One region of the uncultured Holdemanella sp. genome, then DNA from elsewhere that is predicted to be linked to it. Evidence: riboswitches for the same ligand, from Rfam matches in the RefSeq annotation. Region 1 holds a riboswitch; the other holds the start of a gene.
What was found. Region 1 has a riboswitch for thiamine pyrophosphate ahead of Q3907_RS02300 (ABC transporter permease). Riboswitches for the same ligand answer to the same signal wherever they lie in the genome.
Positions count from the first base shown of each region.

Region 2: linked by a shared signal. The riboswitch ahead of Q3907_RS05580 (HAD family phosphatase) and the one ahead of Q3907_RS02300 (ABC transporter permease) in region 1 are both predicted to bind thiamine pyrophosphate.

Region 1 is NZ_CATVYQ010000007.1:14,095-19,069, forward strand. Features, by position in the region: gene Q3907_RS02285 (TraX family protein) at 1-463, shown strand, start outside; gene Q3907_RS02290 (RQC-minor-1 family DNA-binding protein) at 477-1,055, shown strand; gene Q3907_RS02295 (shikimate kinase) at 1,065-1,601, shown strand; TPP riboswitch at 1,633-1,719, shown strand; gene Q3907_RS02300 (ABC transporter permease) at 1,763-2,524, shown strand; gene Q3907_RS02305 (ABC transporter substrate-binding protein) at 2,521-3,519, shown strand; gene Q3907_RS02310 (ABC transporter ATP-binding protein) at 3,519-4,253, shown strand; gene Q3907_RS02315 (TatD family hydrolase) at 4,246-4,929, shown strand; gene Q3907_RS02320 (GTP-binding protein) at 4,944-4,975, opposite strand, start outside.
Region 2 is NZ_CATVYQ010000023.1:2,473-7,447, forward strand. Features, by position in the region: gene Q3907_RS05565 (type I phosphomannose isomerase catalytic subunit) at 1-121, opposite strand, end outside; gene Q3907_RS05570 (Rpn family recombination-promoting nuclease/putative transposase) at 387-1,280, opposite strand; partial or broken gene Q3907_RS05575 (hydroxymethylpyrimidine/phosphomethylpyrimidine kinase) at 1,557-2,124, opposite strand; gene Q3907_RS05580 (HAD family phosphatase) at 2,093-2,683, opposite strand; TPP riboswitch at 2,732-2,831, opposite strand; gene Q3907_RS05585 (DUF1667 domain-containing protein) at 2,837-3,181, opposite strand; gene Q3907_RS05590 (NAD(P)/FAD-dependent oxidoreductase) at 3,181-4,443, opposite strand; gene Q3907_RS05595 (NAD(P)/FAD-dependent oxidoreductase) at 4,436-4,975, opposite strand, start outside.

The DNA.
Region 1 (4,975 bases):
TAACTTCTGTTTTGGCATATCTTTGATTCCATTTAAAGAATCCTTCTTAAATCAAACAAGTATTATTTGGCCACTATTCTTATCGGTGATTGGTTTATGGGTAGAAGATCAAGATTGGAAAGATGTAAAGAAAATAGGTTGTATTCTAATTCTTTGTTTGTTGGCATTTCCAAGTGATTGGTCATGCTTTCCAGTTCTTTGTACAAACCATATTTACAAAAATCAAGGTAATTTAAAAAAACAAGTATTAGGTATGGCCTTATATATTTCCATGTATGTAATAGTCTATTGTTTATGTATTGATGTAGTTTATGGTTTGTTGCAGTTTGGAATTGTTTTAGTATATCCAATTATGTCTTTATATGATGGAACAAGAGGAAAGAGTACATTTATGAAATGGTTCTTCTATTGGTTCTATGTGGGACATTTAATTTTGTGTGGATTGATTCGTGTAATGATGTAGAGGAAAAACATGTATGAGTAAAAAAGTACGTAGAGTGCCAGTTATTCTGGATGCAGGAGAAATTAAAGATTTACCACAAGAGGATATACAAATGATTTTAAGAGGGGCAGATGAATTGATTTCGACTGGTGGAAGAAGTATGCTGGCGAAAATATTAAAGGGTTCAAAGGATAAAAAGATATTTGAACATAAACTAAATGAATGTCCTGCTTATGGATATTATCAAGATATGAAGTTGGATGATATCACAAAATGCATTGATTGGATGATCAAGAAAGATTATCTCAGAATTGAGTACGATTATCGTCTACCTTTATTGGTGTTTTCAGATAAAGGATGGCAAATCGAAAAAGAAACCTTTGCCCAAGAACTTTATCAGAAAATCTGTTTAGATGTAGAAGAAAAAAAGGCTCGTGTTCTATTTGAGATGAAAGAAGTAAATAGACAGGTTGTCATGCGTGTGCTTGATAAAATAGAGAAAGATGGAACAGAGGAATTTCTACCTTACTTAGAAGCATGGAAGATGTTGGAAGTAAAGAAGGTTGCAGCAAGAATTGCAGAAGTAGAAAATAAGATAAGTAGGCGTATATAGAGGTGCAAAATGAAAATATTAATTTTTGGGATGGGTAACATTGGAAAGAGTACTGTTGGTGAGTTGTTGGCAAAGAAAATAGGTTACGATTTTATCGATATGGATACGAAAATCAAAGAAAAGTATGGAACAATGCTTGGTTTTCAAGATGAATATAATGATCAATATGAACGGGATGAATTGCGTGCAGAAATGATTTCTTCTTGGATTCAAGAAAATGAAAATGTAGTGATTGCCTTAAGTCCTATTGCGTATTTAGATGCATATGAAGATTTCTTTGAAGATTCAGATATTATTTGTTTCGACTTAACGGATCGAACAGAAAATATTTTTAAACGCTTGGTATTCACGGATGATAATGATAATCTTTTGCACATCCCACAATCGTATCTAAATAAGCATAAGGCATATTATATGCGAGAAATACAGGCGGATTTTGATTATTTCCATACTTTATATGCATCAAAAATGGATTCGATTTCAATGGATGGTAAAAGTTTAGATGAAATTGTAGAGGATATATGCCAGAAATATAAATTAGTCTAAGATTGTGATATAATCGATGGGCAAGTAAAAACACACATGACAGGGGTGCAATTGCTGAGAAAAACCCTTATTACCTGATCTGGTTAATTCTAGCGTAGGGAGTCATATCGATTGATAGTGGCACTCTAGGGTGCCTTTTTTATTTTGGAAAGGAGGCAATAATGAAGAAAAATCGTAGAATTGTCATGCCGTTGCTTGTGTTTATTCTAGTGATTGGTAGCTGGGAATTATATGTTCGTGCATTTGATATTTCACTTTATATTTTGCCTAGCCCATCAAAAATCATCAGTACTCTTATTGAGAATATGGATATTTTGATGCAACATTCACTTGTTACATTGGAAGAATCTGTTTTAGGACTGTTGATAAGTACTTTCTTTGCGATAGTGATTTCCATTGGTATGGATCTATCCAAAACATTTAAGACAAGTATTTATCCATATTTAATTGTGACACAAACCGTTCCCATTATGGTTTTAGGACCTTTATTTTCAATTTGGTTTGGATTTGATTTGTTGCCTAAAATCTTGATTGTTATATTTATGTGCTTTTTTCCTATTGCGATATCCTTTACGGATGCTTTGTCGCAAGTGAGTGAAAAAGAAATCAATTTATTAAAAAGTTTTGGTGCCAATCTATTTCAAATCTATAAAATTGTTAAGATTCCTTCTGGTGCCATTGGCTTATTTTCAGGATTAAAAGTAGCGGCTACTTATTGTGTTGGCGGAGCTATTGTAGGTGAATGGCTTTCAAGTAGAGCAGGACTTGGCTATTATATGCTTCGTGTGAAAAATGGGTATATGTTAGATAAAGTTTTTGCGTGTGTATTGATGATTATATTTTGGAGCATCTTATTGAATTTAGGGGTGTCTTTATTGGAAAAAATATTGTTTCCACATTTACGAAAAGGAGAAAGAAAATGAAAATTTTAAAAGCAATGTGTGCAGCTGCAGTTGCGTTAAGCTTAGTTGGCTGTGCTCAAACATCAAATTCAGATGACAAATTGACTAAGGTTACATTGATGTTGGATTATACGCCAAACACAAACCACACTGGTTTTTATGTGGCAAAAAACAAGGGGTATTATAAAGAAGCTGGTTTAGATGTAGATATTATTGAACCAGGTGATAATGCGACAACTTCTATGGTTGCAGCCGGAAAAGCTGATTTTGGCGTTTCTTACCAGGAAGATGTTACATATGCCTTAACTAGTGAAGATCCACTTCCAATTAAAACGATTGCGACAATTATTCAACATAATACTTCTGGATTTGTTTCTTTGAAGAGCGCAAACATCAATTCTGTAAAGGATTTTGAAGGAAAGACATATGCAGGATGGGGAGCACCAAGTGAAGAAGCCGTTATTAAAGCGGTTATGAATGAAGCGGGTGCTGATTTTAGTAAATTAAACATTGTAGGATCAGACGGATCTGGTATTGCAGGACTTAGTGATGAAGTAGGAAAGAATAAAGTGAATCTTGGATGGGAATTCTATGGTTGGGCTATTATTAAAGCGTTACAAGATGGATATGATTTAAACTATATGCCTCTAGCTGATTTAGATAGCCGTTTGGATTACTATACTCCAGTAATTATCACAAACAATAAAATGATCAAGAAGAATTCAGATACAATCAAGAAGTTTATGGAAGCTACTAAAAAAGGATATGAATATGCGATTGATCATCCAAGTAAAGCAGCTGAAATTTTACATGATGATGCTTTGACAGATACAGATTTGAAATTCCTTAAGGAAAGCCAAAAATACTTAAGTAGCCAATATGCAAAAGATGCAGATACATGGGGTGTTATGAAAGATTCTGTATGGGATAATTATACAGATTTTATGTATGAAACAGGATTGATTGATCACAAGATCGATGCGAAAGACCAATATACAAATGAGTTTGTAAAATAATGAAGCTACATGTTGAAAAACTAAATCTTGAATTTTCTGGAAAAGAAATATTGCATGATATTTCTTTTTCTATTCAAGAAGGAGAATTTGTTTCTATTCTAGGTCCGAGTGGTTGTGGAAAATCTACTATTCTAAATGTATTAGCTGGATTGATTGAAGATTATTCAGGACAGCTTTTTGTAGATGATGAACGTATTAAAGGTGTCAGCTCTCATTTTGCGTATATGCCGCAAAATGATTTGTTGCTTGAATGGAGAACCATTTTAGATAATGTATGTTTATATGGTGAAATCAATCATGATAAATCTATGAAACAAAGAGCTTTGAAAGAATTTGAGACATTTGGCCTTTCTGGATATGAAAATGCATATCCTTCTAGTCTTTCAGGAGGTATGCGTCAAAGAGCTGCCTTTTTAAGAACTTCCTTGTGTAAGGCAGATATTCTTTTGTTGGATGAACCATTTGGAGCTTTAGATGTCATTACTCGTAATGATATGCAAGATTGGTTGTTACAATTAAGAAAAAACTACAATCGCACGACTTTATTAGTTACACATGATATTGATGAAGCTTTATATTTATCCGATCGTATTTTGATTTTATCGAATAAACCGAGTCATATCTTGCAGGAAATTGATTTATCCAAAGAGAAGAAATCAAGAGATTGGTTATTTTCTCAAAGTGTTTTAAAAAAACAAATCTATGAATTGTTGAAGGGTGAAAATCATGCATGATGCACATTATCATTATTCAAAAGAAATAAATGCGCTACAGAATGAATTTGATATTTCTGGTATTTGTAACGTCGCAAATGAAAAAGAGTTTGAATTGGTTCAACAAAAACATTTATTCTATTCTTGTGGAGTACATCCTTGGAATGCAAGTTTAGATACCTTTGAATTTATGCTTCCTTTGTTAAAAAAGGCACCCATTATAGGGGAAATTGGCATGGATAGTGTATGGTGTGATGTAGATTTAAAAATTCAAAAAGAAGTATTTGAAAAACAACTTCAGCTTGCACAAGCATTAAATAAACCCGTTATTCTTCATACAAAGGGTCAGGAAAAAACGATACTTGAATTGATTCGTAAATACCCAAATACATATGTTGTACATTGGTATGGATGTATGGATTATGTCAAAGAATATGATGAAGTGGTATCTTATTTTACGATTGGTCCTTCCATTGGAAAAGAAGAGGAAGTAACTCATTTGGTAAAACAAATATCTATGGATAAATTACTTATGGAATCCGATGGTATTGAAGCTGTGAAATGGGCTATTGATAATGATGATTATATAGTTGCTTTAAAAAATGAAATTACTCAGGTTGCTTCGTTAAAAGATAAATCGTATTCTGAAGTCGAAAGGATTTTGGATTATAACTTTTCAAAGTTAACAAAAAAATAGGAGAATTGCTTCTCCTATGCTAGGCAGTCATTGAATTGTCTTTTTA
Region 2 (4,975 bases), on a different contig from region 1:
CAGACAATTCCCAGCTCTCCGCAACTGGATTCATATCTGTTTTTTTTCCATAATTTTCTTTTAGTTTAGTCCCACCCCAAAGATAATCTTTAAATGCAGGATTTAACTTAATAATTGCCATCTTATGTACCTCATTTCTAGTTCTATTATAGTTAGTTATTCATATAATGTCTACTTCTTCACACTTCTTAAAACAACGTCTATATCAAGACTAAATATCATTATCTAAATGATATCAATCCTGCATATATCTATATTTTTTTCAACTTAGCTAGAAGATGGATGCGAAATTCACATCCATCTATTAAACTCTATTTTTAAAGTCATTCTAGAAATCTCAAAGATTTGTTCTAGTGTCTAAATGTTCTTCACACATTTAACTACGCCTAAGCTTTCATCAACAGCCTTTCAATCGACTCTTCACTTACTGAGAAGATCGATGCGATACTTGATATACTGAATCCTTTGTCTACCATTGTTTGATACATTTCAAGTTCTTTTTTCTCACTACCCTGTTCAATTCCTTGTTCGATGCCTTTTTTTATCCCTTCAGCTTCCCATTCCTTTGACTTTACTTCAAGCCATCTCTTTTCAGCTTCACACATTTCAATCTTCTCCTTTTCCTCTAATTCTTCTAAATCCAACCATTCTACATCCGTCAATGTCTTGACGACTTTTAACACACTGCTTTTCACAAGCCCAAAGCCATTGATCGTTCCTTCATAAATAGATTGATCATAAATACTTCGACATATGTAGAATAGATTATACACATCTTCTTCATTAAAATTATATGAAGTATTCCCTGCGATTTCAATCAGATTCATTTGGTAGTCATGAAAATAGGATTCAAACCTTTCACCCACCTCTACTAACTCAGAAAGCTTACTAGCTGCATTCCAAGGCTTTTCGCCTGTATAAAATACTAGAATGTGCACCATGGGTAGTTTTTCTTTCGTTTTATTCTTCTTTGACTTCTTTAACATTCGATCATAAGCTACAAACTCATATGCAGCCGCTCTTACAACCATCGAAGCATCCACATAACTTTGATTCTCAATAATGAATGCACTATAAAAATTTCCATCATTATACTTACGAATTACATCCACATGCTTTTCTAGATCCATATTTGAATCATTCATCTCTGAATCAAGTTCCATACAGTTTTCAGGTTTAAGAACTCTTTCTCCATCAAAGAAGTACGCATTAAAGAAGTCGACAAAATAGGCATTGTTTTCTAGAAATTCTTTCATTGTTTTATCTTTTGATTTATTCATGTGATTTCATCACCTCCTATCTCATATACGAAATAAATTGAGGTTTTTCAAAAAAAGATGCATATTTTGATAATTTCACATAATTCAATCTGATTTCACAACATTTACCAAAGTTATACTAAATTTATGACAACAAGGAATGTTATTCTATAAGTGCCTTAAAGATAAGGCAATGAATATAGAAATAAACCAATATTCATATCTCTCTCCTAAAAAAAATAATAAACAAAAAGAGACCATTCTAGACGCCAACACTAGAATGGTTTCTTTTTATTATTATTTATATTCTGTTGTATATTCATTGTCTATCGCAAACGAATGATCCATAGGTCCTGAGCCTTTGCCCAAATCTAGCATTGCTTCTAATGCGCCAGAAATATAATCTTTTGCACGTTTTACCGAAGCATCTAAATCAAATCCTTTCGCAAGATTTGAAGCAATCGCACTCGATAAAGTACATCCCGTACCATGAGTATTTGAATTATGAATACGTTTTCCTTTAAACCAAGTAAACGAATCATTTCTATATAATAAATCATTCGCATCATTAATTTGCCTTATATTCCTTTAGTTTCTCTGCAATCATTTCTATCAAACCAGAACTTGACACCATTCCAATCTTTACGGCATCTGGATAAATATCCGTAAATATCTCATCTAACTGTTCACCTAAAAATTCAGGCGTTACATCCATAATACCTGTTACTCCCAAAGTATTTTGCGCTGTTAATGCCGTAATTGCACTTGTCGCAAATACATGGTTAGCACACATCGTCTTAATGTCTGCTTGAATTCCTGCTCCTCCACTTGAATCACTTCCCGCAATTATCAATGCACTTTGCATCTAAATCTCTCCAATCTTTTATTTTAACTACTTTAAACCCAGCTTTTCTTGCCACATCTATACAATAGTCTGCATCCTCAAACACAACTATATCTTTCGGACTTTGTTTTAAAGTACTAGCACAAGCCAAATAAAAATTCGGATCATCCTTTGGCTTATTCACCTTTGAACAAGTTATAATGTCTTTAAAATAATCTAGAACCCCAAGTCTTTTTAACGCAATTTTTACAAGCTCTTCATCACAACTCGTACCAATCACATTCATTGAATCAAAATGTGAAATAAAATCTTTAAACCCAGGCATAAGATTCACTTCATACTTGTAGAAATCGGATATAAGATTCAACACCGAAGAAATGATTACTTCCTCTGATTTATTGATTTTATAATGCTTCTTTAAATACTCTGCACTTTGCTCTAAACTCATTTTGGAAACAATTTCATCAAGATTTTCTTCTGGAATCCTATCTAAACTTTGTATATATCGACTCGCCAAAGTATTCCATACTTCCATTGAATCAAGTATTGTTCCATCCACATCAAAAATAGAATAATTCATTTTCTCACCATTAAGAAAAAAGCTGCAGAAAACCAATCTGCAGCTCACTATCAAAAAGATATAATTCCCTACGTTGGCATTATCCAAATCAGGTTATTGGGTCTAGGACTAACCTACTCTCAGCTTAAAAGCTCCCCTTTTTTAACAGCAATATTATAAGTCTTTCGTTGCGACTAAATCAACACCCGTACCACAAATATCAGAAACAATCACATCTTTGCGATGTACAGGTGCCTTAACTACCACACGGTTCAATTCCTTCATCACATCAAAAATCTTTTCCTTTGGAATATCCCCATTGGTTTTCACACTCAATCTCTCAATCTCAGCACCCACAATTTTTACAGTACTTGTCACAACACGAATTGGGTGCGTACACTCTTTCTTTCCATAGATTGCACCTCTAGGACAACCATTTCCAGTTACTTTATAATCATTTTCTTCATCAACTTTTAAATGACAACCCTTAGGACATGTTATACAAATTAACTCTCTCATTACGCATCCTCCTCAATAGATACAACCAATTCTTTATCTGCTTTTTCAAGCAACATCTTAGGAATTGATACCTTCTCCATTTCACTTGGAATCACATGCTCTTTTTTAAACCTTGCGATTACAGTATCCCCATCCTTCACGACAATATTTACCTGTTGTGTCGGTCTTCTTACACGGAAAGAAAGTTCAACACTTTTTTCTACATTGTTTTTACGAATATATTGCGGAACCACATACGAAATATTATTTCCATTTACCGTTCTAACAACATGATCTTTAGGTACTTCCCCATTTAAAATATATTGACCAGCACCCATTCCAGCCTTTTCACTTTCCAAACTTACAAAATCCACAAGATCATGCACATGCACAACATTACCTGAAGCGAATACTCCATCCATAGAAGTCTCCATATTTTCATATACAACAGGACCATGTGTTCTAGTATCCATTTCAACACCTAATCCATTTGATAATTCATTTTCCGGAATTAATCCAACCGACAATAAGACGCAGTCACAATCAAATTCCATTTCTGTTCCTTCGATTGGATTTCTATTTTCATCCACCTTAGAAACAACAACCTTTTCTACTCTAGACTTACCCACAATATCTGTAATTGTATGACTTAAATACAATGGGATATCATAATCATGTAGGCACTGAACAATATTACGATTCAAACCATTCGAATAAGGCATAACTTCAACAACTGCCAAGACTTTTGCACCTTCCAAAGTCATTCTACGAGCCATAATCAAACCAATATCACCACTGCCCAAGATTACAACTCTTTTGCCAGGCATATACCCTTCAATATTCACATATCGCTGTGCAGCACCAGCCGTAAACACACCCGAAGCTCTAGTACCTGGAATCGCAATCGCACCACGCGTTCTTTCACGACAACCCATATTTAAAATGATAGATTTAGCCTGAATCATTAAATATCCATGAATACTACTTGAACAATACACCATTTTATCTGGAGTAATCTCTATAACCATTGTATCCAATAAAATATCAATATCTGTTTTATTAACTTCATCAATATATTTACCTGCATATTCAGGACCTGTTAACTCTTCTTTAAAGTGGTGTAACCCAAAACCATTATGAATACACTGATTTAAAATCCCACCAAGCTCCTTATCACGTTCAATAATCAAAACGGATTTTGCACCATTTTGTCTTGCGGCCATTGCGCTCGCAAGCCCTGCAGGACCGCCTCCAATAACTACCACATCATATCTATTATTCATCGCCATTCTCCTTTGTTCTTCCGCACAAAATATAAGAACCATTCTTATCTAACATAATATCAAGTTGACTAACACCTAATTCTTTGGCAAGAATCTCTTGTACTCTAGGACCACAAAAACCTGACTGACATCTTCCCATACCTGCATTGCATCTACGTTTGATTCCATCTAAACTCACTGGTTTTGGACTATGGCGAATCGCATCAATGATTTCTCCTTCACTGATAGTTTCACAACGACAAATAATACGACCATATTCTGGATGTTTTTCAATATATTCCTTTCTTTGTTCATGTGACATTTCTTTAAAACGAACCATTTTTCTTGTAGAAACATAATCCTTTTTTAAATTTAAGAAATAATCTTTTTCCTGCATCATTCTTACTATATCTAATGCGATTGCACTCGCACTACTTAAACCTGGACTTGCCATACCCGCAATTGAGAAGAAATTATGTACATCTTTATCTTCGCCAACAATAAAATCTTTTTTATCACTTCTTGCACGCAAACCTGCAAAAGTACGAATGTT